Gimesia benthica: one gene and its partner. The protein of the gene in region 2 interacts with the protein of the main gene of each other region in a pairwise test. Links are inferred from orthologs where the notes say so. Each region holds a gene or a part of one and is shown on either strand. Other genes may lie near its edges.

What was found.
Region 1: the proteins of F1728_RS01370 (region 2) and panC interact in binary tests that used the Escherichia coli proteins (3 or more experiments, as listed by UniProt). The link is inferred for Gimesia benthica from one-to-one orthologs.

The regions. Positions count from the first base shown.
Region 1 is NZ_CP043930.1:2,500,095-2,515,476, forward strand. What follows is about bases 4,138-7,083. They hold panC (pantoate--beta-alanine ligase), read left to right. Parts: upstream 4,138-5,154; coding sequence 5,155-6,012; downstream 6,013-7,083. Other genes in these bases: F1728_RS09395 (hypothetical protein), read left to right, coding at 4,138-5,108; F1728_RS09405 (sigma-70 family RNA polymerase sigma factor), read left to right, coding at 6,195-6,782; F1728_RS09410 (anti-sigma factor), read left to right, coding at 6,779-7,083. In the rest of the region: F1728_RS09380 (Gldg family protein), read left to right, coding at 1-803; F1728_RS09385 (DUF4340 domain-containing protein), read left to right, coding at 867-2,753; F1728_RS09390 (thioredoxin family protein), read left to right, coding at 3,067-3,564; more of F1728_RS09395, read left to right, coding at 3,645-4,137; more of F1728_RS09410, read left to right, coding at 7,084-8,413; F1728_RS09415 (SMP-30/gluconolactonase/LRE family protein), read right to left, coding at 8,471-9,517; F1728_RS09425 (MraY family glycosyltransferase), read right to left, coding at 9,957-11,096; F1728_RS31215 (hypothetical protein), read left to right, coding at 11,523-12,197; F1728_RS09435 (DUF1559 domain-containing protein), read left to right, coding at 12,390-13,283; F1728_RS09440 (class I SAM-dependent methyltransferase), read right to left, coding at 13,597-14,400; F1728_RS09445 (Trm112 family protein), read right to left, coding at 14,431-14,670; F1728_RS09450 (sugar phosphate isomerase/epimerase family protein), read right to left, coding at 14,778-15,382. UniProt on the Escherichia coli protein: Catalyzes the condensation of pantoate with beta-alanine in an ATP-dependent reaction via a pantoyl-adenylate intermediate.
Region 2 is NZ_CP043930.1:305,996-321,372, forward strand. What follows is about bases 7,320-10,260. They hold F1728_RS01370 (NUDIX hydrolase), read right to left. Parts: upstream 9,075-10,260; coding sequence 8,565-9,074; downstream 7,320-8,564. Other genes in these bases: F1728_RS01365 (ArnT family glycosyltransferase), read right to left, coding at 7,320-8,431; F1728_RS01375 (FHA domain-containing protein), read right to left, coding at 9,168-9,512; F1728_RS01380 (hypothetical protein), read left to right, coding at 9,923-10,260. Outside these bases: F1728_RS01345 (glycosyltransferase family 39 protein), read right to left, coding at 1-978; F1728_RS01350 (hypothetical protein), read right to left, coding at 1,151-1,528; F1728_RS01355 (DUF1501 domain-containing protein), read right to left, coding at 1,693-3,144; F1728_RS01360 (DUF1553 domain-containing protein), read right to left, coding at 3,148-6,414; more of F1728_RS01365, read right to left, coding at 6,572-7,319; more of F1728_RS01380, read left to right, coding at 10,261-10,378; F1728_RS01385 (glutathione peroxidase), read left to right, coding at 10,637-11,221; F1728_RS01390 (iron-containing alcohol dehydrogenase), read left to right, coding at 11,355-12,524; F1728_RS01395 (SGNH/GDSL hydrolase family protein), read left to right, coding at 12,661-13,953; F1728_RS01400 (1-phosphofructokinase family hexose kinase), read left to right, coding at 13,990-14,913; F1728_RS01405 (ABC transporter ATP-binding protein), read left to right, coding at 14,910-15,377.

The DNA of each region.
Region 1 (15,382 bases), 2.2 Mb from region 2 along the record:
CGCGGAAAGATCGAGATCTGAATTTCGAACCGCTGCTGCGTACCGGTCCCAACTCCGGTCTGCTGGCGTGGGGTGAGATCACCAGCCCGTTCTTCAATTCGGTCCGCATCGTGCAGGATCCGATCCGCGTGATCGACGAACACGCCCACGTCCTAGCGGCTCATATCACTTCAACGCCGAAATCAAAAGTGAAAGATCTGAATGTGATTTTCGTCGCCGATGCCGACCTGATCTCGGATGAGCTGTTCAACATCCGTGAGCGTCAGGCCTTTGGTCTGAAGATCGACAACGTGACCTTCCTGTTGAACTGTGTCGACCAGCTGGCCGGTGACGATTCCTATATCTCACTCCGCAAACGGCGTCAGAAGCATCGCACGCTGACACTGGTCGAACGCGAAACTTCGGTCTTCATCAAAGAGCGGAATGCGGAGCGGGAAAAGGCCAACGAGGTCGCTGAAGCCAAGCTGGAGGAAGCCCGTGACCGTCTCAAAGAACAACGGGAAAAGATCGAAAAAGATCCTTCCATGGACAGCCGGGAAAAACAGATCCGTTTACGAATGGCTGAAGAAAACGAAAGTCGTCGGCTGGAAGTCGATGAAGCCAAGATCGAACGGGAAAAACAGCAACAGGTCGAAAAGATCAAAGCTCAGACCGAGCGACAGATTCGGGAAATCGAAAACCGGATTCGCTGGTATGCGATTCTGGTACCCCCCTTCCCGGCGATCCTGTTGGGAATCTGTTTCCTGTTCTTCCGTTTAAAGCACGAGAACCAGAATATTGCTCCGGACCGGAGACTGAAATAAACGCAGCCCCCGCGGCCAGTTTCAATCCATCTTAAACCACTTGTTTTAAGTAAAACGTTTGCCATGAATGAAACGACGAGAACATTGACCTTTGTGGGAATCGCCGTGGTTGCCTTAATTGCGGCGTTCGTAACCGATCGCGCCTCGCAACCGGTCGAGCTGACGGGTTATGAAAAGGTAGGCGAAGAATTCTATCCGGACTTCACGGATCCGACCCAGGCGCGAGCGCTGCGGGTGGTGAGCTACGATGAAGATTCCGCCACGCTGAAAGTCTTCAACGTGGACTATAAAAACGGTGCCTGGCGGATTCCGTCGCACCATGACTACCCGGCTGACGCCGAAGACGAACTGGCGGAAACCGCCACTTCCCTGGTAGGAGTAGTTCGCGGTGCCCTGGAAAGCCGGCGGAAAAGCGACCATGAACGTTTTGGCGTCATCGATCCACTGGACGAATCGAACACCAACCTGCAGGGCCGCGGTCAGCGTCTGACACTGTCCAAAGAGGGTGGTGCGCCGCTGGTCGACTTTATTATCGGTAAGCAGGTACCGGAACAACCCAATGAATATTATGTGCGGAAAGTCGACGAAGATTCGGTCTACCGGACTAAGCTCAACGTGGATCTCTCCTCTGATTTCTCGGACTGGATCGAACCGGATCTGCTGAAGGTCGACCGGGATCGACTGGTGGAAATCATCGTGAATAAATACTCGATCGATGAAACCAATCGGCGCCTGGTGGACGAGGAACTTTCGACGCTGAAACGCAAAAACTCCAGCTCTCCCTGGGAACTGGAAGGCCTGAATACCGAAACCGAGAAACTGAATACCGCCGATGTCAACCAGATGATCAACACGCTGGTCGACCTCAAGATTCAGGGAATCCGTCCCAAGCCGGCCGCCATCGCTGCGGAGCTCAAGAAATCGGGACAGCTGCAGCTGAAAAATGCACTCGACTTTGTCGATCTGCAAAGCAAAGGTTTCATCGTGGCCCAGACAGCTTCGGGCGGTCAGCAGCTGGTATCCAACGAAGGGGAAGTGATCGTAGTCACCAACCAGGGTGTGGTCTACTCGCTCTACTTTGGTGAAATCTTTACCGGCAGCACGCTGGATATCGAAGTCGGTAACGGCAGTAAAGAGAAGAGTGAGAAAGCCCCGGCGAAAGATGCTGAAAAAGCGGATTCCAAAGAGAAGAAACCTGCCGACAAAACTGAAGAGTCGGTAGAGAAGCCGGGCAAAACCGATGACAATGATGCCATGAAGACCAGCCGTTACCTGTTCGTGACGGTGACCTTCGATCCGTCCTTTATCGGCGATCCACCACAGAAGCCGACCAAACCGGAAAAGCCGGCAGAGACGAAAGAAAAAGCGGACAGCGATAAACCAGCCGATGCGAAAGCAGCTGACAAGAAGGATGAGAAAACCGACGAGAAGAAGCCGGATCCGGAAGCAGAATATGCAGCCGCGATGAAGAAGTATGAGTCGGCTCTCAAAACCTACGAGAAACAGCTGAAGGAGTACGACGAGAAGGTCATCAAGGGCCAGGAACGCGTGCAGGAGCTGAATCAGCGGTTCGCGGACTGGTACTACGTGATTTCCGCCAACAGCTTCGAGAAGCTGCGGATGTCGCGGAAAGCCCTGGTCGAGCCGGCTGACAAACCCGAAGAGGGTGCCGCTAAACCGGGAGCGGGTAATCCCGCTCTGGGAATTCCGGGCCTGAACCTTCCCGGCATGAAGGCTCCCGCTCAGCCAGGTGGGGAGCCTGCAGCGCCGAAACCGGCTCCGTCCGCGAAACCTGCTCCAGCGAAATCCGACAGCGAGAGTAAACCGGCGCCCGCCAAAACAGAGGCAAAACCTAAGCCTGCTGCGGAAAAAGCCTCCCCCAAGCAGCCGGAAGCTGAGAAAAAGTCTACGGATTCCAAGCCTCCCGAGAAGGCAGCTGGTTCTGAGTAATCGGCGGAACAACAGTCCATTCAGCCAAGCCTGAGGCGGTCGGTAATCGTGCCGAACCCGCTTCAGGATTGGCTTTTTTTCGTGGCAGAGCCCAATTCTGTTCCGGTTAGGTAGACTTTACGGGCCATGTGCCCAACAAACCGGTAATTCCGATCGAATCATTCATAGAAGTTCCTCATCTGATACCGATAAAGCACAGTGAACGATTTATAACGATTTTGTAAGTTGCTCACATAAAACGGGTCTATCAGTTATCAGTCACATAAGTATAGATACCGAATCAGGTTACCTTACTTATGAAGGAGTCTACGAAATGAAACGACTTCCCCAGAAGCTCCAGTGGGCCGTTGTTGGCTTTTCACTTGTCGTCGTGGTTGGCATCTGTATCGAGCTCTTGAAATCCGATTCAAAAGCCTCAAACGCGGAATCAGTCGCGGAGGAGATCAAGTGGCACCAGGACCTGGAAACGGCTCACCAGGCCGCGATGAAAAGTAACAAACCGGTATTCATCGTATTTGATGCCAGCTGGTGTACTTACTGCCGGAAACTGGAGAAAGATACCCTCTCCGATCCACGAATGGCCCGCTACCTGAATCAGGCATTCGAGCCTGTACACCTCGATTTCGACAAAGATCGGGAAATTGCCGACACCCTGAAGGTGAAATCGATTCCATGTACAGTCGTTCTGAGTGCAGAAGCAGACCTGCTGGCGCGTCAGGTGGGATATTCCAAAGTTCCCCGCTATCACGCGATGTTGGAAAAAGCCCGCAAATTGCAGGCTGTGATTCGCCACATCGAGTACTCAAAATAAGTCTGAATTCTGCTGATATCACTGATTCGCACATGGCGCAAATCTTGTAAAAGCAATAAAGAACGTGTATTTTGCGCTGTATGAATAAAAGCAAAGAGCCTTTTGGCAAGAATCCGTCGGGCGAAGGAGACTCCTGGGAGTCCCTCGCAGGTGACCTGTTTGGAATTGATTTTGACCAGCAGGTCAAACCCGAGCCCGTCGATTTTGATGAAGATGATCTGCCCGAAGACGACGAGGCAGACGTTGAGGCTACCTCTGAGGAACCGGAAACCCCGGCCCCTGCAGAGCCGTCGGCTGCTGCCGTCTCCCGTGTTCAGGATGAGACGGATGAAGATGACGACGATGATAGTGGATTCGGTTCCGCCATCTTCGAAGATGACGACGACGATGAGCCTGAAGTACTCGTCTCTGATGAAGATGACGAGGAAGAAGCCGACGATGAAGAAGAGGACGACGACGAAGATGAAGTGATCGCGTCCTTCGATGATGACGAAGAGGACGAGGAAGACGAAATCGAAGAAGATTTCGAACCCGCCGCTCAAGTCGCAGCCGAGTCTTCCGTTGACGATGACGACGAAGAAGACACCTACTGGGATGCTCTGGACGGCTGGGACTGGGACGAAGACGATTCCAAGTCAGCGAAGAGCCCCGCCGCCTCTGATGATGATGAGGAGGATGACGAAGACGACGAGGACGAGGACGATGTCTTCGCTGAAGCCGATGAAGAAGAAGACGAAGAGGATGAGGAAGCGGTTGCTGAAGCTGAGGAAGTAGTCCAGGAGAAACCGGCCCGCTCCCGTCGTTCGCGTAGTCGCAAAAAGAAAACCGCAGAAAATCCCCCTGCCACCGCTCGAACAGACGAACGTCTGGACGACGACGATTCCTTCGGCTTCGGTCTGATTTCGGAAGAAGTTTCCTTCGAAGTTGAGGAAGAAGACGAAGAGGATCTGGAGGACGAAGCCGTCGCCGAAGAAGAAGAGACGGTTGTAGCAGAAGAAGACTCCGAGGAAGAAGAAGCGGAAGAACCGAAGAAGCCCCGTCGTCGTCGACGCCGGAGACGTTCACGTTCGCGTAAGAAAGAAGAAACTTCTGAAACCGCTGAGGATGAGGAAGAGACGGAAGACGAAGCTGAGGAACTGGAAGTCGACGATGAAGCCTCTGATGAAGAGGACGAAGAGGAGTCCGAACAGAAGCCAAAACGCTCGCGCCGCTCTCGTCGTCGCAAAAAGCCTGCTGCTGCAGAGTCTGAGTCTGACTCTGACGATGAAACAGACAGCTCCGAAGCACCGCGTCCCCGCAAGAAAGAGATCGAAAACAAATATCCCAACGTACCAAGTTGGGAAGAAGCCATCTCTTATCTGCTGAACCCCAAGCTGGTGAGCGGCAAGTCCTCCACCCAGGACAAAGCCAAAGAGGGAGACAGCAAGAAATCGGATCCGGAAGCAGCTGACGATCAGAGCCGCCGACGTCCGAAACGCTCTTCGCGTCGTTCATCCGGAAAACGGGGTGGTGGAAACCGGAAGCCATCTCCGAAAAAATCCTAGTCGCCTGACAGGACGAGATCTTAACCATAGATCGGAGTAAGCGCGCATGGATACGGTTGCTGAAATCCCGGAACTGCGACAGCGAGTACGTGCTGCCCGCCAGGGAGGTGCCGTCATCGGTTTTGTGCCGACCATGGGTGCCCTGCATCAGGGACATGCCAGCCTCGTGGAAGCCGCACGAAAAGAGTGCGATTTCGTCGTGGTTTCGATCTTCGTGAATCCGACACAGTTCGGTCCCAATGAAGATTTCGACAAGTACCCGCGAACGCTGGCTGCAGACCTGGAGAAATGCCAGGCTGCGGGGGCGGACCTGGTCTGGACGCCAACCAAAGACATGATGTATCCGGCCCACTTCTCAACGCATGTGGATGTGGAAACACTGACGGAGACACTGGAGGGCGCGACCCGTCCGCATCACTTCCGCGGCGTCACGACCGTAGTCACCAAACTCCTGCTCAGCTGTCTGCCCGACAAAGCATATTTCGGGGCGAAAGATTATCAGCAGCAGGCCATCGTGCGGCGGATGTGTCTCGATCTGAATCTTCCGGTGGAAATTGTCACGTGCCCTATTATCCGGGACGCCGATGGTCTGGCACTGAGCAGCCGCAATGCTTATCTCTCAGCGGAAGAAAGGGCATCGGGCTTGTCCCTTTCTCGAGCGCTGGCACTGGCCGAGGAGCGAATCGCCTCGGGTGAGACGGATCTTGAGCGCATCAAAACAGAAATGCGGGAGCTGCTGTCGAAAACGCCGCTGATCAAACTCGATTACGCGACGATTGCTGATCCAGATACCCTGGAAGAGCTCTCAACCGCGCAAAGCCGGATGGTCGCGTTGATCGCCGCCTGGTCCGGTTCCACACGATTGATCGATAATCGTGAGCTGACGACTGATTCGCAGGTTTGAATTACGTCGATCTCACGAATTGATATTGACGTAAGCTGCTGAAAAGTAAGAAGATACCATCTCAGCGTTGATCGAATTTGTGCAAAACTGCGGTTTTCTGTGAACCGTGGGAACTTCTTTGAGCCTGGTTTCGTCTCTCTATTACTGTGACCAACAATGATCAATACCTGATTCAAGAGTGTTTGGCAGGTCGTACTGAGGCGTTTGATCAGCTGGTTCTAAAATATCAGGACCGTCTGTATCGAACACTGGTGCGGATTCTGGGCTCCAGCGACGATGCGCGCGACGCAGCCCAGGAAGGCTTTACCCAGGCATTTTTCAAGTTGAACACATTCCGGGGAACAGCCGCCTTTTACTCCTGGCTGTTCCGCATCGCTTTTAATGCAGCGATTACCCAGAAACGAAAACAGAAACGATCCGCCACCCCCATTGATCCGCAGGAAAACCAGTCAGGTCAATGGCTGGAAGATCCTCACCCCGACCAACACCCTCCCGACGTGGCAGAACGCACCGAGCGCAAACAGATCGTCCACCAGGCGTTGAATGAATTACAGGAAGAATACCGGACCCCGCTGATTCTGCGGGAGCTGGAAGGTTTGTCATACGGAGAAATCGCAGAGCTCACGGATGTTCCACTGGGAACGGTCCGCAGCCGCATTTTTAGAGGAAGGAATGAACTGAAACAGAAACTGAACGCGTTGTTCCAGGAGGCACCCCTGGCCCGTGTTTCCGAGTCTGACCACGAGTCATCTATAAGTGAATCAAAATGAGTAGTCCATCATCTAACGAAAACCTGTCCGCCTACTTCGACCGGGAGTCCTCTGACGAGGAAAGCCGGGAGTTGGAGTCGCTGCTGGAAGAGTCAGCGGCAGCGCGACAGGAACTGCACGAGTTCGGTGAGATCTCCCGGCTGATCCAGGAGACAGCGACGGAATCTGCGCCCCCCGAACTGGCGCCCTCGATCCGTAAACGGATCGAACAGGAAACCCTGTTGAATTCCACTCCAGCAACACCCGCGACGGCTCCGGCCCCGTCGGGTCCTTCGATGCTGCGTTACCGGATTGCGGTCGCTATCAGTACCTGTTCTTCTCTGGCAGCCTTGGTCTTATTTATTTTACTGCTGAATATTCCAGAGCCGAACGCAGGTACCAACTGGCAGATGACCTCTTCCGATCAACAGCCAACACTAATGAGTCATGCCGAACCCGCTCCCGAATCAGAGGGCGCGCTGCGGGAAGGTGAGCAGATGGACGCGTATCATGACAGTTTCAGTTACCAGGGTAAACCGGTCGCAGACCTGAAAATGAAAGCGGCGGCAGCTCCCCCTGAGAATGCGCCTTCTGTCTCCCTGCGGATGTCAGCCCCTGCCGCTGCGAAAAGCGAGCTGGTGAAAGGACAACCAGGGGTGGGCAGGGCTGGTCTGGCCCGTAAAGAGACGGCAGACTTTGCGATTAAAAACACGTTTGCAGAGCAGAAAGCCATGCAACGCATGGCGGAAGTCCAAGCCCGGAATCGTCTCACGTTTCCGGTAATTCCTCCGATGACAGGTCTGCCCTCACATATCCCCATGGATGCGATTCGTATTGGCGACGTCTTGCCTTACTTCCAGGATATCAATGGCAAGGTTGCAGTGATTGAAGTGCGAGTGGTCGATGTGAAACAGGCACTGGGCACCATGGAACTGCTGTTGAGCAAGAATAACATTCCGGTCAATCAGAAAAAACAGTCCGAAGTGGAACGTCAGCTGAACCGCCTGAATTCCCAGAACGGTAACGGCGCCGGTGAAAAGAAGACGGAATCGGCTCAAGAGGATGAACTGTTCGCGGTCTTCGTGGAAGCCTCCGATACCCAGGTGGCCTCGGCGCTGAATGATCTGCAGAAAGATCTGAATCAGAGTCAGTTGCTGGGCCTGTCCCTGCAGCCGGCCATCGATGAATCTTCACTGACGGAAAGCGTCAAAGACCTGCCACGTCTGCTGGCAGAGAACACCGAAGTCAAAGCTGACACCCCCTTCGAAGTGGGCGGCAATCAAAAGCAGGATATCAAAGCCAGCGACGATGCTTCTGCTAACGATGGTCTGGCGCGTTCGAACGATAACACAGGTTACCAGACCCGCTATCGGATGCAGGTGCCTGCCGAACAGCTCACGCGACGCGCAAGAGAGTACAAACGAGCGACGCCACTCCCGACATTGAGCCAGGCCAGGTCTGCTTCACCCGAGGCGCCCCTGGTTGCCTCCAAGCCGAACCAGGGGCTGCTGCCATACGCTGCTGATCAGAAACTGACAACGAGCCAGCGATCCGCAGGCGGGGATAAACCCCCGGTCAGAGTGCTGTTTGTGTTTAAGAACAGTCAGAGCCAGACACCAGTTGTACCTCCCGCTCCCCCGGCGTCCCGCTGAGGGGAACACCGGGAGGGAGGTGATTTAGATCTAAGACCGTCTGATGGGACGACCGTCTTATTTGGCCTTCTGTGGTCCGACGTGTCCCCTGGTCCTGGTCTGAATGCGAACCAGGTAAGTATCTGCGGTGAGGTAGAGGACTGAACCGTCATTCCCCCAGGCACAGTTGGCGGTCCGTTCGCCGGTGCTGATGCGTCCCAGCAAATCTCCTTCGGGACTGAAGATATAACAGCCCCCTGGTCCGGTGGCGAAGACGTTCCCTTTGAGGTCGGTCTTCAGACCATCGGGAAGTCCGGGGAGCTTGCCGACATTTTCGGTGACATCACAGAAGACCTTGCTCTGCCCCAGTGTCCCATCCTTATTGACGGGGAATGCTTTCCAGAGTGCGGCTTCAGGATCGGACTGAGCGACGTACAGTGTTTTTTCATCCGGTGAGAAGGCGATGCCGTTGGGGCGGGTCATTTCTTTCGTAAGCAGAGTCAGGGTTCCGTCAGTCGCCAGACGGTAGACGCCACAGAAGTCGAGTTCGCGACGGGGATCGTTATAACGATCGGGCAGACCGTACGGGGGATCGGTGAAGTAGAAATCCCCGTTGGATTTGAATGTACCATCGTTGGGGCTGTTGAGACGTTTGCCCATGTAGTTGTCGACCATCGTCCGCTTGCCCCCATCTTTGGTGAGGACGGAAATCCGCCGGTCGCCATGCTCACAGGAGACCAGCCGTCCCTGAGGATCCAGGATCAGACCATTGCAGCCAGGCTCGCCTCCGTAGGGAGCGACTCCGGTGTATCCCGAGGGTTTCATGAACAGAGACGCACCAGTTCCCTCTTTCCATTTCATGACCGAGTTGCGGGGAATATCGGAAAAGAGCAGATAACCGTCTTTCGCATCTCCAACCCAGACAGGACCTTCGGACCAATCGAAGCCGGAGGAGAGAACCTCGATCTTCGCATCCTTGTCTATCAGTTGATCGAGACGTGGATCAATGCGAATGACTTCGCCCAGTGTGGGGTAATTGGTCGAGTCCTGCGCGTGCCCTTGGGAGGGGGCGAGACAGAGGAGACTTGTGACCAGCAGCAGACAGGAGAGTGGAATGGTTTTCATGCGCTTTTTCCCTGTTTTGTAAGTCTATGAGATCAAGTGAATTCATCGGGGAATATTGAAGTATCAATTCTACAGATTGTGTGCAGGAGATGCACGTATCGAGGAAATATTCTTGAATCAGGGGCTTGGAATACTTGCATCCCGAAAGGTGCTTCGATAACGTAGGCTCTGAACCGATTCGGGTCCCTGAAGACTTTTCAGCAGCCTGAAAACCGATTAAAATCAGTCTGAACAAGACACATATGGTGGGTATAGCTCAGTTGGTTAGAGCGCCGGATTGTGATTCCGGAGGTCGCGGGTTCGAACCCCGTTACTCACCCTTTTTTCTCTTTTGAGGCCCCTTCAGCGACGTGATCAGACAGTCGCGGCTCCGCCTCTTCTGTTCCTTGCAGATGGAACAGCTCTCCCGTGATGTTGCGATCACAGCCAGCACCTCGATTCAGATCTTGAGAGGCAGCTCTTTCCGCAGCGTTGAGGGGGAGACATTCCCTTCGGCAGGCAACGGAATATTTCCAGGCTTACCTGCACCATAGCATGCGGCGAGTGCCACCAGCGGCGTCCAGGCGATCATCACCAGAGGCAGGCCCCAGGCAGGCCAGAACAGGGCCATTGTCGCCAGCGGTAAGAGCCAGCAGACATTCAGAGCCAGAGCGACGAGAGTAACTCTGCGATGTGCGGCTTTGCGGGTCAGGTTTTTCCCTTCCGGTTCAACCAGGTAGCGGGAAACGCGTTGATAGGTATGGCTCTGATGTGCCTGGTACCAGCGATCTCCCCGCAGCATGCGCCGCAGTAATGTAAACGTGGCATCCACCCAGAAGACGCCAGGCAGAATGAGCCAGACCCAGAGGTTCAACGCACCGGAATACACGGTGGTTGCCGCCAGCATTCCCAGCGTATACCCCAGAAAGGTACTGCCGACATCGCCCATAAAGATTTTCGCGGGAGCCCAGTTGACCAGGATGAAGCCCGCCAGGCTGGCAGTCAGGATCAGCATGGGAAGCAGAACCAGCGACGATGCAGCTCCCTGTTGATAATACATCAGGCCGCCGGCGGTGGTCAGAATGCAAGTGGCTTCCATCCCCGCCAGTCCGTCGATGCCGTCCATGAAATTAAACAGGTTCAGCCACCAGACCAGAGCCAGGGCCGTGATCCCCCAGCAGATGACATCAGACTGCAGCCGGATTCCCCAGAGTTCAATCACGGGAGCCGGCAGGAGTGTATAAACGGAAGCCGCGATAATCAGAATCTGCGCTCCGAGGCGTTTTTTAATCGAAAGCTGATACAGGTCGTCACAGAACCCGATCGCCGCAATCAGCGCACCGCCGCAGAGCAGTACGGTCAACAGCGATCCGGAGCTGACTTCATTCCAGAGGCAGACCGTGGTCGCCAGCAGGCTGATCACAACAAAGGAGAGACCGCCGCCGCGGGGCGTCGGTTGAATGTGGGAACAGCGATTGGTGGGCTTCTGCACCAATCCGAGAGTGGGGGCCAGCCGGATGATCAGCAGCGCACCGACCAGAGTCGCTACGGAGACGCCGATAAGCATCACAGTTGATGTGATTACACTGTCAAACACCATTACTTCACGCTAGCCCTTATCTGGCCCTGAATGAATTGCGCTTCCAATTCAGGTCAGACTGTTGATCACTTTTTTGTGGAAGTCCGGTTTCCCTAAACAGGATCCGATCTTCCCCGCTTCCAGGTTGCCTCCCCCCTGAAATTCACACAGCAAACCGCTGAATTCCTGAAGAGAGGGGAGCAAGTCGGGGCGAAGTATACTATTAAGCGAAAAATGGGTCAATCCGTTATGAAACCCCTGTTTTCAGCTGGAAAATCTGCTTTTTGACGGTCATTGATATGAGAAAAGTCCCTCGCTCAACAAACCCTACCTGAACATATAAAACCTCACCTGAAGAGACCGTCTACTGCCATTTTGTGAAGAACTCTCATCAGAATTGGAGCGGTGATTGATTTTGGGGGAGCTGAGAATTATCGTCAAACTGTAATGAAACAAGGTCTGCGTTACTTTTCCTGGATCATCGGTGTCCTGGGAGTGCTGGGAGTTCTGCTCCAGTCACTCCAGGTACAGATTGAGCATACCCACTCCGGCGGAGAGAGTGCGCACCAGCACTCCCACTCTGCGGGACACAGTCATTCGCATGGGCATGGCCATTCCCACAGCCACGGGCATCCCCACAGCCACGGGCATGGTCACTCTCACAGCCATTCGCATGCAGGTCACAGCCATGGGCACGACCATGCACACGGGCATGGACACTCTCATATCGATCAGGAAGAGCCTGCCACCAAGGTGGTCCAGTCCCCTCACAAGCATATGCATATCAGGTTGCTCTGGTGGGAATTCACAGTCCAACTGCCTGCATCCTCCTCAGAGCCAGCAGCCACTGAGGTCGCTGTCGCCCCTGCAACTTCGGAGACCAGTGTCCAGGAAACAGGCAGTCTCCCCGATGGTCTGCGATTCTCGGCGATTCCCTGGGAGCGGCTGATTTCGGAACTGGTTTCATCCTGGATGTGCGTCGCGCCTCCCGAGCGTGGCCGCGTACCTTTGCGCGCAGACTGTTTTGCGAATCTCAACTCAGCGGAAGCCTGCTATCAACGCCTCCGCGACACGCCCCCCGTCCCCCCGCCACAACGTTTGCTTTCTGCTTCATTCTCGTAATTCCCCTGACGCGATCATTGTCGATCTGCCTCAGGGAACGTGCGAGTGCTGCGCCTATCGTGAGGGAAAACCACTTTCCCACGCTTTGACAGGTTCGGTTTGCGCACCTTGTTCCAGAATGTCTTTCTTGCACTGCCGGTCCGCGCAGAAACTGTCGGTACCGCTGCGCACATTCTTTCAGAAAGTAAAACGATGAAAGTCCAAACGCATCGCCCCAGAGGGTTCACACTGATTGAACTCCTGGTGGTCATTGCCATTATTGCGATTCTGATCGCCCTGCTCCTGCCTGCCGTTCAGCAGGCGCGGGAAGCAGCGCGCAGAACGTCCTGTAAAAATAACCTGAAGCAGCTGGGCCTGGGGCTGCATAACTACCATGATACGCATGGCTGTTATCCTCCCGGCTACATTTACCGGCCCGGCGCTTCGGGAAATCAACTGGGATTCGGCTGGGTTGCGATGATCCTGCCGATGCTCGATCAGGCCAACTTATATAATGAGTTTAACTTCAACCTGCCGATCTTCGACGCCGCCAACCTGACGGCGCGGGAAAAACAGATCCCGGGCCTGCTCTGTCCCTCAGATCCCGTTTCCGAGAATAATTTCGTGGAGATGGGAAGCTCCGCGGAACGTTACGCGATGGGCTGCTATGTCGCCAGTTTCGGTCCGCCGGACCTGGATGCGACCCAGGAGAAACGAGCGGGGATGTTCAGCCGCAACAGTTCCACCCGCGCTCGTGACATCATTGATGGCATGTCGAATACGCTCTGCGTGGGAGAACGCCAGAACGGTGCCTTCCGTAATGGGGCGTCGCACGGGAACCATTTCGAGTACGAAACGACCTGGGCTGGTGCCGTGCGTGATATCTCTGATCCGACGGACGACCATGGTCACATGGTACTCTTCCAGTCGGGGCATGTGCCCAATTCACCGCAGAGTGATGACCGGGATGTCTCGGCACCGCACATCGGTTTTGCCCAGTTCCTGCTGGGTGACGGTTCCGTGCGGCTCATTGGTTCCAGCATCGACTTTGGTGTTTATACAGGGCTGAGTACGATCTCAGGAGGCGAAGTGATCGGCGAGTATTAAATTACGCTGATGGCTTGAATGAATGTTGCCTGCTCACAGCTTGTGTTGTGAGCAGGTTTTTTTGTTGATTTGAAATGAGAATGAACTCAATACTGCGGGCAACCACGCAGGGTTGCCCCTACCTGAAAATTGGTTGGTAAGTCTAATGAAGCTCGCTCGATTTCCTGCGACCTCCTGCTCGCTGCGCTCGGCCCGAATTACATTCGGGCCCATCCGGTTCAGGGGGTGTTATTCTGGATCCAGTGGAAGAGTGATTCTGAATCGTACATCGCCAGGCGGGCGGACACATGTATCCACCCCTACAACTCGACATTTATTCGTCAGCCGTCTTTTCAAAGACGAGGATATGCTGGCGGGGGAGGATGCCGATGGTCTCTTTCCACTTGAGATTCAGTTCGGGGCGGGAGACCTCTTTTTTCGCCTGGGCTTCGGACATCTTGTGAACCAGCTTGATGGGGACGGTCGGATCTTCCTTACGGTATTCGACCAGTACGACGCGGCCCTTGGGTTTAAGTGCCTTGGAGATCTCCCGCATCATCTCATAGGGAAACTCGAACTCGTGGTAGACGTCAACCATGATCGCCAGGTCGATGGACTCCGGTTTGAGACCGGGTGATTTCTGTGTTCCCAGGACAGGCACCACGTTATCGACGCCCATTTTGTCCAGTTTTTTCTTGAGCAGGTCGAGCATCTCCTGCTGCACATCGACGGCGTAGATTTTTCCTCCCGGAGTGACGTGTTCGGCGAGGATCACCGAGATTACGCCGCTGCCTGCGCCGATGTCGGCAATGTCCATACCGGGTTGCAGTTTGAGTGCTTTGGGGAGCAACGACAGGCGTTCTTCCCGTTCGCGGGTGGTGCGTTCCAGCCAGGGGGCGCCCTGGTAACCCATCACGCGGGCGATTTCACGTCCCAGGTAGAATTTGCCAATGCCGTTGGGATCGTGTTCGTCGAGACGATAAGAATAGCGGTCGTCCTGCGTGTCGGGCTTCTGTTTTGTGGCAGCAGGCTCGGCGGCAGATGCGGAGTTGGCCAGACCGACGAGGACCAGGAGAGCCAGTGTGTAGCACCGGAAGCAGAACGTATCGGATCGGAAAAGCTTCGACGTGGGTTTCATCAGATCTCCTTAAACCGTGTTAACGGAAAATCAGAAGACCGCTTCTCCTGTTTCCGGATTTCGTTCATGTCGCTGCATGATGGCCGCCCATTCTTCCGGGGACACTTCCTCTGCCTCGTCCACGAGCATCACCGGGATTCCGTCGCGAATGGGATACTTGAGTCGCGTCGCCGGATCGACGGAGACCAGAAAGTCACCGTCGCAGACCAGCCTGGCTTTGGTTTTGGGGCAGGCAATGATGTCCTGTAAACGTTGTGGATCAAAGGCCATTGATAATTACTCTTGAACGACTGTCTCTGAATTGTAACAGAAGGGGGCGGAGATCAACAGTTTTCTCTGAAATCCGCCCCACTTCAATCTTTTAAGTGCGACTCTGATTAGAAGCCACGCAGTTCCTGAATGTCTTTGAAACCGCGGAGTTCATAATCGATGCCGACATAATCGAGAACGGAGCAAAGCGCCCGCACTGCGACGCCGATTCCATCGGGACCACTGAATCCGCCGAACTGTCCGCCCCCTTTGAGGTGCGGCTCGACTTCCAGGAAGACGCCGGGCACGCCCAGTTTTTTCATCTTCTTGTCCATCTTGGGGAGCATGTCGCGGAGTTCCCGCAGGATGAACTCATGACCGGCATCACCCACGTTGGCGGGAACGAAGTTTTTCAGACGTTCTTCGTCAACCACACCCGTCCATTCCAGATCGGGATCGACGGCGTAATCTTTGATGTGCAGCCAACCCATGGATTTGCTCATGTCGTGGAACTCGCTCAGACACTGCATCGCGTCTTTGTTCTGAGCGGCGATGTTTCCGCCATCATAAATGGTGACCATGTTGGGGCGTTTGACTTTGCGGGCCAGTTCGGCCAGCAGCGGTCCGGTTTCCCCGATCAGGTTAGGCTCGATTTCGAGGCCGTACACGAGACCTTCCTTGGCACACAGATCGACGATTTCCCCGATCTGATCAACGGCCTGGTTCATGTAAG
Region 2 (15,377 bases):
GTGGAGATACGCCGGATGCCCCTCCGAGTTGTGTTCGATCTGATGCAGAATGCCCCACAGGGGAGCCGGACTTTTGAGCTCCCGGTGAGCCACGTCCATGATCTTTTGCGCCGTAGGGCCGCGTCCGAGAATGCGGATCCAGGGTGAATCGTCCTGCGTGCGGGCATAGGGCATCGCCTTCAATGGTCCCGCGAAAGCGAACAGATGAAAGGCCCAGGTAAGCGGCATCATCAGCAACAGGAACAGGGTAAACACAACAATCACACGCTGACACAACTTCCACAGCTGTGACGCGGAAAGCTCCTTAAGCTGCTGCTGTGCTGCTGCCAGGACGATCACAACCAGCACGCATGGCAGTAGAAAAATACCCGAGTACTTCGCGGAAATCGCCAGCGCCACCGTCAATGCCACCCAGAACAGGGTCCGGATCAACGGTCGTTTCCAGTAGCCGGTTAAAGCCGCCAGCGCGAGCAGTGCCATCAGTGTAAAACAGGAGTCTGTCGTGGCCAGAGAAAAATGAGCCAGCATCACCGGTGAGAACGCCAGCAGAGCCGCCCCCAGCAATCCGGCCAGGTATCCCCGTCGTCGATAAAGCCACACATATACGACGAGCATGCTGGAAATGCCGACCAGCAGAGCATTCATCAATCGGGCCCGGTTGATCAGCGGAGGATCGGTCAGTTCCCCCTTCCAGATAAAGGCGCGCGAAACACCACCGGTGGCCCAGACTGCCGGATAGTAATTCAACAGAATCGGCAGCGGTGCCACTCCCTTGCGAGGCAGACGCTGATCCAGTTCCCCCTGATGTACTGTCTGCAGCGCTGCACTCAGGTAAAACGTCTCGTCAAAAGTCGGGCTTTTCACCGTGCGAAAGGCACCAGTCTGTACGAGGATCAACAGGGAGAAGAACAGGGGAGTTCCCCAGACGAGAATCCGCATACTCAAACTGTTAGCTGGTCTGGGCTCGGGAGCTGTCATCGTCTTCGGTGCGGCAATATCAGGGAGGCAAAATCATGAAACAGTGATCATTCTGCCATCATAATCGCCCCCTGGGGCAATTCCCATCAGATTTTTGCCAGTTTCACCGATTTGCAGTGCTGATAGACGCGCGTCTCCCCGGACGTATCCTCAACGCATCGATAGTACCGATTTACCGGATTAATTCCGCCTGCAGAGGCAGACTGGGGGCAACGCTTTTGATGTCGCTTTCTACCTGGGATGACTGCAGCGGGACGATGTAATATTTCATCCCGTTAATCTGCTGCTCTTTCCAGCCCGGAGGAATCGTAGCTGGAGGAGTCACGTTCTGTTGCAGATCTCGCAGCTGTACCTGGGGATATGTCGGCATGATCGTCCGCGGGCGGGTCCCTTCCAGCTGCTCAACCCGCTGCTCCAGCTGTTCGATACGTTTCAGCAGAGCCTGCACTTTGTCCTGATCCGACTCCGCCTCAGGTGCACTCCACAAGCTGTTGGAAACCAGACTGACGACAACCAGCACGACCAGTAGAGGAACAGACCAGCGTTTCATCTCTTGAACTCCTTGTCAGATAGTGAATTGCGATGCAGCGTCCCGGCAGAGTCGGCGACGGTCTCACTCAATGACGCGTGTCGGCACAGTCAAGTTCCCGCATTTTCCAGAAACGGCTGACTGAGGCCCGGACTCTAGCTGATTATTGATAGAGCGGCAAGAGGTTAACTCAACAGCGGCTGCGCCACGTTTCCATGCACGTCGGTCAGGCGGTAGTCGCGGCCCTGGAATTTGAACGTGAGTTTTTTGTGATCAATTCCCAGGCAGTGCAGGATCGTCGCATTCAAGTCATGCACGGGCAGCGGGTTTTCGGTGATGTTATAACTGAAATCGTCGGTCGCCCCGTAGGTCATCCCGGGCTTCATACCGCCGCCCGCAGCCCAGACCGTGAAACACCGCGGGTGATGATCGCGGCCATAATTCGACGCGGTGAGCGTCCCCTGGCAGTAAACGGTCCGACCAAATTCTCCCGCCCAGACCACCAGCGTGTCATCCAGCATTCCCCGTTGTTTCAGATCGAGAATCAACGCCGCCGTCGCCTGATCGGTCTCTCCGGTCAGCTGTTTGATCTTACTCGGCAGATTAAGATGATGATCCCAGCCCCGGTGATACAGTTGAATGAACCGCACACCCCGTTCGGCGAGCCGCCGGGCCAGTAGACAGTTCGCGGCGTACGTGCCCGGTTGTTTCGCCTGTTCTCCATACAGCGCAAAGGTCTCGGCTGATTCCTGCGACAGATCGGCCAGTTCTGGAACCGAGGTCTGCATCCGAAACGCAAGTTCGTACTGGGAGATGCGAGTCGCGATTTCGGGATCGCCTTTTTCCTCGAGCGCAATCCGATTCAGCGTCCCCAGTTCATCCAGCATCTCGCGTCGCAGCTCGGAGTCGATCCCCGGCGGATTCGAGAGAAACAGCACCGGATCACTGGAACGTCGGAACTTCACCCCCTGATGTTTCGTGGGCAGAAATCCGCTTCCCCATAGACGATCATACAGAGGCTGTCCGCCCGCTCCGGAAGTGAGTGCCACAAACGTCGGCAAATCCCGGTTCTCGCTCCCCAGTCCATAAGATATCCAGGAACCCATACTGGGGCGTCCCGCCTGAATACTGCCGGTCTGCAGAAACGTGATCGCGGGGTCGTGGTTGATGGCTTCGGTGAACAGCGATTTGACCACGCAGATCTCGTCGGCAATTTTCGCGGTGTGAGGCAGCAGTTCACTCATCCAGGTACCAGCTTCTCCCTGCTGGGCGAACTTGAACATCGAGGCTGCAATCGGAAAGCTCTTCTGGCCGGAAGTCATCCCCGTCAGCCGCTGGCCCTGGCGGATCGAATCTGGGAGTTCTGTCTTGTGAAATTTCTTCAGTCCCGGTTTATAGTCCAACAGATCGAGCTGCGAAGGTGCCCCCGACTGACTCAGGTAGATCACCCGTTTCGCCCGTGCGGGGAAGTGCAGACCGCTGCTGACAGCCGGCTTCGATTCAGCCGCCTGCAAAATGTCTGTCTGTGATTCCGTAAGCAACGTCGCGAGCGCTGCCAGCCCCACACCGGCGGTGTTCTGGCGCAGAAATGACCGGCGATTGACCTGCATTGTCAGTTGATCTGTCATGTTCTGCATCGGTTATTCCCTGTTAATGGTCTCATCCAGGTTTAATATCAGACTGGCAATCACCGTGTAAGCCGCGTGCTCCGCAGGGTCGTACTGAATCGCCGACCGCGACTCACCCACGTCGAGGAACTTCCGCGCCGCTTCAGGCTGGGCTGCGAATCGGCTGTGATAATGCTCCCAGCCTTTAAGGAAGATAGCCAGCTCGCGTTCGCTCGGCTCACGCGCCAGCACGACCCGCATCGCGAAACGAATCCGTTCCGCCGGCGCCTGGACTTTCTGTTTGAGCATCCGCTCGGCCAGCTTGCGGGACGCTTCGACATACGTCACATCGTTGAGCAGCGCCAGGGCCTGTAGAGGCGTATTGGTCCGCGAACGTTTGACGATGCAGGTCTCGCGAGACGGGGCATCGAAGGTCGCCATCGTCGGGGGAGGCACGGTGCGTTTCCAGTAGGTATACATACTCCGGCGATACAGATCGGCTCCGGTTCCCGGCTCATAGATCTGACTGGCGATCTCCTTCCAGACTCCTTGAGGTTGATAGGGTTTGACCGAAGGACCGCCGATCTCGGGACGGAGCAGACCGGAGACAGACAAGGCCTGATCGCGAATCATCTCCGCAGGCAATCGCAATCGGGCCGCCCGCGCCAGCAGTCGGTTCTCGGGATCCGCTTTCAACAGGGCAGGCAAGACATGCGATGACTGCCGATAAGTCGCGGATGTGACAATCAGTTTCTGCAGTCGTTTTACATCCCAGCCGGTGCGAATGAACTCGGTCGCCAGCCAGTCGAGCAGTTCGGGATGTGTTGGCCAGGAACCCTGGGAACCGAAGTCTTCGGTTGTCTTGACCAGGCCATTCCCGAAATACATCTGCCAGTAGCGGTTCACGATCACCCGGGCCGTCAACGGATTCGCCGGATCGACGAGCCAGCGGGCCAGCCCCAATCGATTGCGGGGCAGGTCGGCGGACAACGTTCCCAGGCTGGCCGGAATGTCGGCAGAGACCTGCTCGCCCGGTTTGTCGTATTCACCTCGCATGAGCACGAAAGTGGGCTGCTTTTCGTCCTGCTCCCGCATCACCATGCTGGTTGGCAGACGACGTTCCAGGGCAAACTGTTTTTCTTTCAGAGACCGCAAATTAAAGAAAGCGAGACGGTATTCCGTCGGCGCCCGATATGTCATGAAATAGCGTGTCACTTTCAGCTGCTGGGCTGCACTTCGTTTGTTAACAGGAATCTTCAGGATTTCGGGGACCGACTCTCGCACCAGGTCGAGGGTCACCCAGTCTGAAGTCAGCTGCGTTCGGTAGATTCGGAAATCGTCAACCAGCCCGCGAAAGTAATCGCGATCGTGATAGGCCCCAAACACAAACGGCGCAGGAAACGCAAACCCGCCGGTCAGATAGTCGAGTTTGACTTCCAGTTCGTGTGGCTCTCCATTGACATACAGCTGGAAGTCGCGTGCCTGTGAATTCCCCGCATAGGTGAGAACCACATGCGACCAACGGTTCAGTTCGAGCTTGTCGCGGGCTGCCAATAATACCGCATCGTCGAGCCAACGCGGCCCCATGTTGATCTGCAGTCGTCCGGCTTCCAGAAAGATCCGAAAACCGCTCTCATCCTGCTTCGGTGTCAGTGATGCCAGAATCGTCCCGTCTGGCTGCGCAGGGTTGACCTGAAAGACGACCGAGAACGGATCTTTGTCACTCAAAATCGGCTTCGCGTCCCCTTTCAAATGGACAGGCTTTTGACCATCCAGTTTGACACCCTGTGGCTCTCTCAACTCTTTAACTTCATGCTGTTCGGAGCCATTGAGTTTCAGCGCCTGTCCTTCTGCAGTCGGCTCGAATTGGGCCTGACTGGTCGATCCATCCCGATCGTATCTCTCCACATCACTTGAAGCGTTGGTCCGGTTTGCATAGTAATCCATCTGTTGTTTACCGATGACCTGCAGCTTCAGCTCGCCGTTAAAGTCAATCCGGTAGGCCAGGTGCTGCTGCGGATATTTGAGCTCCAGGTCGGCTGAAGGCTGCTTCGCTTCCCATTGTTTCTGCAGACTCTTCAACTCTGGCTCTGCGGACTTGAGCTTCCGTTCCAGTTCGCTGATCTGCTGATTCAATGCTTCCAGTTTCTGCTGTTGGGCAGCAGTCGGTGCTTTCACGAAGGGGGCCGCATTACCATATTTGATTACACGACCCCGTTCGGGAATGTTATTGAAAAAGGCGATCAACTGGTAAAACTCTTTCTGCGAAACTGGATCGTACTTGTGCTCGTGACAGCGGGCGCATCCCACCGTCAGTCCCAGCCAGACCGTCCCCGTGGTCTCGACCCGATCGACCGCGTATTCCAGCAGGTATTCATCAAAGATGATTCCCCCCTCGGAATTGGCTCGATGATTGCGATTGAAACCGGTGGCAACCAGTTGATCCAGCGTAGGGTTCGGCAGCAGATCCCCGGCCAGCTGTTCGATGGTAAACTGATCAAAAGACTTATTGCTGTTGAATGCATTGATCACCCATTCGCGCCAGCGCCACATATGCCGTTCCCCGTCGGTCTGATAACCGCTGGTATCAGCAAAGCGGGCCGCATCGAGCCACTCCAGCGCCATCCGCTCGCCATAATGGGGTGAGGCCAGCAGACGATCTACCCGGCGTTCGTAAGCTTCAGGAGACTCATCCTGAAAAAACGCGTCCTGCTCAGCCAGGGCAGGGGGGAGACCGGTCAGATCCAGGCTCAGTCGGCGGAGCAGCGTTGATCGATCGGCTGCAGGAGAGGGTTTCAACCCCTCTGCTTCCAGCCGTGCCAACACGAATGCATCGATGGGATTACGCACCCAGGCCTGCTGCCTGACCTGGGGAATCTCGGGACGTCGGGGCGGAATAAAGGCCCAGTGTTTCTGCCAGCGGGCACCCGCATCGATCCAGCGTTTGATGGTATCGATCTGGTCTGCAGTGATCTGCTTCTCGGACGACGGTGGAGGCATTACCAGTTCCAGGTCAGTCGTCAGCAGCCGTTTGAATAATTCACTCTCAGCCGCGTTTCCGGGAAGCACCACTCCCGGGTCAGCCGTAGTGCCCAGGAGACCGCTCTCCTGATCGAGCCGCAGTTCGGCCTGGCGTTGAGAGGCATCGGGGCCGTGACACTGAAAGCAGAGATCGGAAAGGATCGGCCGCACATCGCGGTTAAACTCGATCTCGCCTCCGCGTACAGAGGACGAGCCCGTCAGAAATAATCCGAGCAGGCCCGCAGCGCAAACCAGTCCCGGCAATCGCAGTCTTATCACAGCAGTCCCCACTTTGGTTAGAACAGGAGGCGAACCACAGTCTCAGCGACATATTAAGATTCGTTTATTCTAACAGGTGACCGCAGCCGGAACCATAGTCTCAACAAAAGTCTGGGGACACAGATCTCCCGGACCAGACTCATAAATGACAATCTCGCTATTCTTTCTCCTGCTCGTCCATGTGGTCCTGATAAATTTTCAGGCACTTTTTCAGGGCCTTTTTCGCTTCCAGACTCTGCAGATCAAAGACGTAAATCGAATAGTTGGCCATTTTGAATGGTTCCAACTTCCGGAATTCAGCACAAGGATCGTCCCCATGCGCATATAGTCCCTGTAGATGATTCGCCGAGATAATCATGTATTTCAACTGGTCTGGATCAACAGTATGATGGTCGCGGATGTGAACTGCTTTAATCCCGTACAGATCTGGTCGGGCGGTTCCGAAGTAGTAAATCAATGAGTTCTTCTGATCTTCGAGCGGCAACTCGTCCATAATCTTCTTCAGAGCAGGCAGGTCCTGACCCCAGTCGAGGTTTGAATCCAGCAGGTATTTGTGCCCCGCACGAGGTCCGCCAATTCCATCATTGAAGTAGGACAGATAGTCGGGTTGAACTGAAACGATGGACTGCACCTGAAAACCGATCAAGGCCACGGACAATGTGACCAGCAGTACCCGCTTTCCCTCAAACCAGCGCCACATCTGATCGATGCTGAACAGACACAACAGGGGATAGAGGAGCAGCAGGTAACGTTGTCCCAGATTCAAGCGGCTGGTCAAAGACATCCCCATAAAGACCACCACAGCCAGCACCCAGATCAGGGGCGCGTGGCTCGTTGGTGTGTCAACATCGGTCTGCTGTTCTTCCTCTTCGGGAAGTTCAGAAACAGGAGCGGAGGCAGGCCTCACCAGCCGTTTCAGATCGCCCCACAGAAAGGGGAGCAGGCACAGGCTGATCACCGTTAACAGCAGTTCCACGGGTGTACTTTTCCAGAGCCAGGCCAGGGGGAAGAAATACCACCAGCCACCCTTAGAGAGTTCACCCATCAGATAGGCATCATGGCCTGCCTCGTTATGCTGGAACTGAAACAACACCCCCGCAAAGGGAGCAGGCCGTTTAATATCATTGTGTGCGATTTCCATAATCTTCTGAGCCGTCGGGCCCCGACCGAGCATCTTGACCCAGGGAGAGTAATCGGGGGTTTCGGCATAAGGCACGTTTTTCAAAGGTCCCGTGAACGAGAACAAATGCAGCGCCCAGGTCAGCGGAACGAACATGAGCAGAAACACTCCAAAGACCAGTGTGACCCGTTTCGTCAGAGACCAGACTGCCGCTTTGGAAAATGAGGTCCATTTCTGCAAAGCGACCAGACCAACAACCAACAACGTACAAGGCAGCAGCAAAATCCCCGAGTACTTCGCGGAGATCGCCACAGAAACGGCCAGAGCAACCCAGAACAGATTCCAGCCGCCGGGTTGTTTCCAGTAATGGACCAGCGTCGCCAGTGCAATCAGCGCCATCAGTGTAAAACAGGAATCCGTCGTGGCCAGGGAAAAGTGAGCTTCCATCGTCGGGGAAAAGGTAATCAGCGCGCCTCCCAGCAGGGCCGCCAGATAACCCCGGCGTCGGTACAGCCAGCAGTACACCAGCAGCATCGTCGGTATTCCCACCAGAATTGAATTGAGTCGCCTGGCGCGTCGAATATACGTGGAATCTTTCTCATAGCTCCCCCAGGGATTCTCACGCAGGCTGCCCTCTTCATTCCAGACGACCGGCAGGTAGTCCATCATGATCGGCAGCGGTGCGACGCCTTCCCCACTGATCCGTGTATCCAGAAACCCTTGATGAACCGTCTTCAGAGCGGTGCTCAGATAGTAGGTTTCATCAAAGGTTGCACTTTTGGAATTGCGAAACGCAGCGGTCTGCTGCAGGATCAGCCCGGCCAGTAGAAAGGGAGATCCCCAGATCAGAAGGAGTCCCACCAGAGTATTTGTGGAGAGGGCCGGTTTTGAGCTCATAATCGATCGCACTTAGATGAGGAGAAAGAGAATCAGCCCGAATAATACTACCCTGGACACAAAAAGCATACACAAGTTTCAGGGTTTCCCGTTACGCTGTCTGATGACCTTCCCGCATACCCCGCGTAGACGGTCAATCCCGGTAACAGGCACGGTACCAGCGAAAGAGCTGCCTGAAAGGGGGCGTGAAACCTTCCGCGTTTTCATCCAGCATACGTTCGATGTCAGCCAGCTTGAAAAATTCAGCGCGTTCAATCTCAACCGGATCAAACGTGAAGGGGCCATCGGAAACGGTGCGAAACAGCACCGTATGCTCATAAGCGTTATGGGGTGTTCCGGGAAATTTCGCCAGTCGCTCCAGGGGTGTCGTGATGCCGATCTCCTCCTGCATCTCACGTCGAGCCGATTCGGCATAATCCTCGCCGGCACTCAGATGACCGGAAGCGGAGGAAGTGTAGGTCAGGGGATACTCGTCTTTGGTCGCGGCGCGATACTGCAGCAGCAGTTCTCCGCGGGAATTGAAGACAAAAATATTTGCGGCACGATGCAGGAGCTTGCGGGCGTGTACGACCGAGCGGGGCAGTTGTTCCAAGACCCGGTCGTCCGCATCAACAACATCAAACAGTTCTTCAGAGTGAGACATGGCTGCTTCGATTTCTCAGTAGAAATTCAACGTGCAGGAATCGATTCCACTGCACTGTCAGCCAGGGGAGAGGTCCGCCTTCAGGCGGAATCGTTAAACCGGGTTCTCGGAGAAATAGCTCTCTTCGAAACTTTCCTGACCTTCGCCATCATAGTAACTGATGACATAGTTGGCCATTCCGATGGTCAGAATATCGCCCGGGTAGAGGGGAGCTTCATGCACGGTTTCCGAGTTCACCATCGTACCGTTGGTCGATTCCAGGTCACGTACGCGAACGGAGTTGTTCAAGAAGGTCAATTCACACTGCTGGCGGCTCATCATCGGATCCAGCACACGCAGATCACAATTGTTACTTCTTCCCATTACAACGGGTAACTCATCAACACTGACCTCGATATCCGGTAAATCGGGATGATCACTGATAAGATGAATTTTCATGGAAGGAACCTTCTTACGCTCAGGCGAAACATAGTCCAAAGTCTTGGCTCAACAATGTTTGCCTTCAGGGGCGGGTGTGTAGGGGGCAGGTGTCTTTGGGGATTGTATTAGTTGTGCAGGCTCACCTTACATACGTGAGCTCTTATGCGTAATTCTACAACTTCCATTCTACGCATGCAATGGGAAACAGGAAAAAGATCATAAAATCTGAATTTCCCTCAGAATTCCACAAATCTGCGGTTCCCCTAATAGCGTGGAATCTGGGCTCTGCGCTCACTTTCTTCGAGGATGGGACCGTTTTCGCTGAAATCAACAACATCTGAATCTGCTGTGATGATAAAATTCGATTGGGCCATCTAGTTTCAACATCCAGAGCGCAGCATCCTCCCGCGAAAGGTTAACCGACAACAATGAGCAACTTTGTTGGTGCATTCATCCTGTTTCAGACTACCATCGAGGGAAAGCCTCACTGGCTGGTCCACTGGAACTACGAACGTCAGGAATTCATGCTCCCCGGAGAACGGAAGCGTCCCTATGAAACCTTTCAGCACTGCCTGATTTCCGAGCTGGAAAAATCTTTCGAACTGGCTCCCTTTGAAGACTTTATCATCGCCAGGGAACCACTGGCCCACCTGGCCTTCACCCTCAAAACGGATGCAGACAATACTTCCGAACACTATATCGTGGAACTGTTCGACTTCCAGGAACTGAATAGCTCGGCCCGCGAGCAACTGGAAAAAGACCTCCGCAACCGCTGGGTGAATGAACTCGAAATCGAGGCCAACTGTACCAGCGATGACTTCCCCATTTCGGAACTGCTGGGCACCCTCTACCACAAAGCCAACCTCGCCAACCGTCTCTCCTGAAGCCGTTATTCTCCCTAATCCACCAGCTGTCCGCTTCATATAAATCAGCTTCCCACCTGCAATCCCTGCAGGAATCACTTCTGTGCAATTGATTCTACTCAGGCATCAATGTAATATTTAAGTAAGGTTATCATTCTGATTCGATAACACTGGAGGGATCGTAGTGTTCTCGCACGAGGCGACGAAAAGCATCCTGTGTCTGTTTTATTAACTTACGAGCCGTGCACATTGCCCGGATCCCAAATGAGGGAGAGATTGATGAGAAGCCTCACGACCATGACCCTGCTGGCAAGCATGCTGGCACTGACCTGTTCCACTCTGATTGCCGGTCAGGATGATAAGAAATCCGTTCCCCCCGTACTCGATCGCACCATGAAGTCGCTGGACGGCAAAGATGTTGATCTGAGCAAGTACAAGGGCAAAGTTCTGCTGATCGTCAACACCGCCAGCAAATGCGGCGCGACTCCCCAGTACAAAGATCTGCAGTCACTGCACGAAAAATACAAAGACAAAGGACTGGTCGTCCTCGGTTTCCCCTGCAACCAGTTTGGTGCCCAGGAGCCCGGAACCTCAGTGCAGATTTCTGAATTCTGCACCAAGAACTACGGCGTCACCTTCGACATGTTCAACAAGATTGACGTCAACGGTAAAGACGCTGACCCTCTCTACAAGTATCTGACCTCGCAGAACACCAAGCCAAAATCCTCCGGTCCTATCAGCTGGAACTTTGAAAAGTTCGTGATCGGCCGTGACGGCGATATCGCTGCCCGCTTCCCGACTCGCACCAATCCGCAGTCCAAAGAAGTCGTCTCCACGATCGAAGCAGAACTGCAGCAGAAGTAACACACCGTAGTTCATACGGTCCCGGGGATACACTCCTTTCAGTGTATCCCTTTTTTTATGCCCCGTTCCTCGCGTGAAGTATCACCGATGCAAGCCACGGGCTGTATTTTTCTCATACACAAAAGACAGCGCCATGCACTATGATTTCTTTGCTCCCCCGCAGATTCATTTTGGCTGGGATCGTTTCCAGGAAGCAGGCACCCTGGCCGCATCCCTGGGCAGTCGGGCACTGATTATCTCCGGTTCGCGTTCCCTGGAAACTAACGGCGTGCTTGACGAATTGAAGTCGCTGCTCTCCCGCGCGGGCATCTCCAGCGAACACATCCGTACGATCTCACATGAACCGGAAGTAACCGACGTCGACCAGGTCACCAACATCCTCCAGCACCATACCCTGGGTGCAGGGGACTTTCTCATCGGCATCGGCGGTGGTTCCGGCATCGACCTTGCCAAAGCGTGTGCCGCGATGATCACCAACCGGGAAAGCGAAACCGTGCTCGATTACCTCGAAGGGGTCGGGCAGGGGCTGCAACTCAAAGCAAAACCGCTCCCTTTAATGGCAATTCCCACTACGGCAGGCACAGGCAGCGAAGCCACCAAGAACGCAGTCATCTCCAGCTACGCCCCCGCTTTCAAGAAGAGCCTGCGTTCTCCCGAAATGATTCCCGACATTATCCTCTGTGATCCGAAGCTGGCCTGTTCGGTGCCCCCCGAAATCACCGCCCGCACCGGCATGGATGCCATCACCCAGTTACTGGAAAGCTACATTTCCTGCCGTGCGCAGCCCATCCCCCAGGCACTCAGTCTGCAGGGTCTGAAGCTGGCCATCCCCGCCTTGCCTCAAGCTGTCGCAGATGGCAACTCCCGCACGGGTCGCGAGAGCATGGCTCACGCCGCCCTGCTGTCCGGCATCGCACTCGCGAACTCCGGACTGGGCATGGCACACGGCGTCGCCCCCGCCCTGGGAACCCATTGTCGCATTCCGCACGGCCTGGCCTGTGCCGTCATGCTGCCCTCGACGCTCAAAGCCAACCGCAGTGTCTGTGAAACGCAATACGCGGACATCGCCCGCCACCTCGATCCCGGACTCTCCCTCTCAGATGCGGACGCCGCCGATTCCCTGATTCAGCAGATCGAAGCCTTAAATGCCAGTATCGATATTCCCGCGACTCTATCAGAACTGGGCGTCACACGCGAACAGATTCCCGCACTCGTCGCTGATTCCCGGGGCAACAGCATGCGGGGCAATCCGCGCGAAATCTCCGACGATGAACTGACCGGTATCCTGCAGGATCTTTTGTAAGATTACTGAGGCTTCTTGAAAAATCCGCTCTCCAAATTGGGCAGTGCGCGCTCATTTCAATCTGCCTGCTGATAGGTTAAACTGGGCCTGTTAACTAATACTTTACTAGCAAGTCTGCCTCTGGAGATACCGCGCCATGCATCTGTCCTGTTTGAAGCTGCTCACAGCTGGACTCTTCCTCTTCACCGCTCTGTTTTCAAGCCAGGCTGCTCCGCCTGCTTACCACGCCGTCAAAGCCGAACAGGTGAAACCCCGTCAGGGCCTCGGCAATGTGCTTCAGAAACTGCAGCAGGGAAAAGAAGTCAACGTCGCCTATCTCGGTGGCTCCATCACCGCAGCCAATGGCTGGCGCGTCAAAACGACCAGGTGGCTCAAGGAAGCATTCCCCAAAGCGAAGATTCACGAGATCCACGCCGCCATCGGGGGAACGGGCAGTGACCTGGGTGTCTTTCGACTCCAGCGCGATGTCCTCGATCACAAACCCGATCTGGTTTTCGTCGAATTCGCCGTCAATGACGGGGGACGTCAACCCGAGGCCATCTGGGACTCGATGGATGGCATCGTGCGACAGATCTGGCAGGCAAATCCGCAGACCGATATCTGCTTCGTCTATACCTTCCGCGTGAACTACGAAAAGGAACTCCGCGAGGGAGAATGCCCGCGGGCCGCTTCCGCCATGGAACTCCTGGCCGACCATTACGGCATCCCGTCCATCAATGTCGCCCTCAAAATTGCCGAACTGGAACAGCAGGGAAAACTCAAGTACCAGTCCGATAAACCGCTGGCAGACGGCATCATCCAGTTCTCCAAAGATGGTGTTCACCCACTGGACCAGGGACACGAAATCTACACCGAAGTCATTGCCGACGCCATCCAGAAAATGGAAACAGACTCTCAACCAGTCGACCATGCCGACAAGCTGAAACAGCCTTTCGTCAAAAGCCACTGGACCAATGCCAAGATGATTCCCCTCGAACCATCCGTGCTTACCGGCAACTGGAAGAAGCTGCCCGCTGACAATATCCTGCAGAAACGCTTCGGCAATCGCATGGGACAGATCTGGGAAGCCGACGAACCCGGCAGTCGTATTACCTTCCGCTTCCGCGGAACCCAGGCAGCCCTCTACGACCTGCTCGGCCCAGACGGGGGACAGGTGCTGATCACCGTTGACGGCAAGCCGAGCCAGAAACCGGTGGCCCGCTTTGACAGCTACTGTACCTACCATCGAATTTCGACGCTTCGACTGGCACAGAATCTGGATCCGAACCAGGTTCATACCGTGACCGTTGAAATTCATCCCGAACAGCCAGACCGTACGCCGGTCGCATTTCGCCTCAAAAACCCGGATGAAGAATTAAAATCTCCCAAATACCAGGGAACCCACATTCGCGTTGGTCAGATTATGCTCCGTGGCGAACTCGTTCCCTGAACCCGTTCCCATGGATCTTTGTGAAGGATTGATACCATGATTATCGCAGCCGGCTTAAGTCCGGCCTGGCAGCAGATTCTGGAAGTAAGCTCCCTGGAAACAGGTGAGGTCAACCGCTGTCAGTCTGCGCAATGGACCTCTTCCGGGAAGGTCATCAACGTCGGCATCGCGGTGCGGCACCTGGGAACTCCCTGCGAGACGATCTACCCGGCGGGAGGCTTCGCGCGGGAGCTGATCTCGAACGAACTCGAACAGCTGGGCGTCTCATCCTGCGTCATCCCGCAACAGACGCCGACCCGGGTCTGCACGACGATCCTGGATCGTTCCACCGGTAAGACCACCGAACTGGTTGAAAACGCACAGCCGATCACCGCAGAGGAACTGGCGGCTTTCAAAACGGAATACCTGAAGCACCTCAAGTCTGCCCAGGTAGTCGTGCTCACCGGCTCGCTTCCCGCAGGGACCCCCTCCAGCTTTTACAGCGATCTGATCGCCGAGACACATTGTCCCGTGATTCTCGACGCTCGCGGGCCGGAACTGGAAGCAGCCCTCGAAGAAAAACCGTTCCTGGTGAAACCCAATCACGAAGAACTGGAACGCACCCTGATGACCAAACTCGCTGATACCGAGACGCTCATCAAGGGTATGCAGGAGATCAACGAACGAGGCGCCACCTGGGTCGTGATTTCGCAGGGGAAAGACACTCTCTGGGCCACCTCGCGGGAACACGTCTATCGCTTCACCCCCGCCCGGGCGGAAGTTGTGAATCCGATTGCCTGTGGCGACAGCCTGGCTGCGGGCATCGCGGTGGCCCTGCATCGTGGTAAACCGGTCCCTGCTGCCATCCGCCGGGGAATGGCAGCTGCCGCCGACAACCTGACGCAGCTCCTGCCCGCCCGCCTGTCGGAAAAGCGGATGCAGACCTTTTACGATCAGATCGAAGTGGAGCAGATCACTTGAGTGACTCGACGGAAACAGACCAGGATTGTCTGCTGGAAGCCTGCTCCATCGGCCGCCAGACCACTGCAGGGGAGTGGCTCGTCCGAGACTTGTCACTCCAGGTCCATCCCGGCGATCGGATCGCGATTGTCGGTCCCACCGGTTCAGGGAAGTCACTGTTCCTCCGATCCCTGGCCATGCTGGATGAGATCCAGGCGGGAGACATTCTGTTTCAGAATGCCCCCGTCGCCGACAAAGACCTGCCCGCCTACCGCAGCCAGGTCGTCTATCTGCAGCAGCGGCCCGTGCTCATCGAAGGGACCGTGGAAAGCAATCTGAAATTCGCACTGCAGTTTCATATCAACCAGGATAAATCCAACAATGTCGACGCGGTTCTGGAACTGCTCAGCTCCTTTGAACGACCCAACGGGTTCCTCAAGCGGAAATCCAGTGCCCTCTCAGGGGGAGAAGGGCAGATCGTCGCT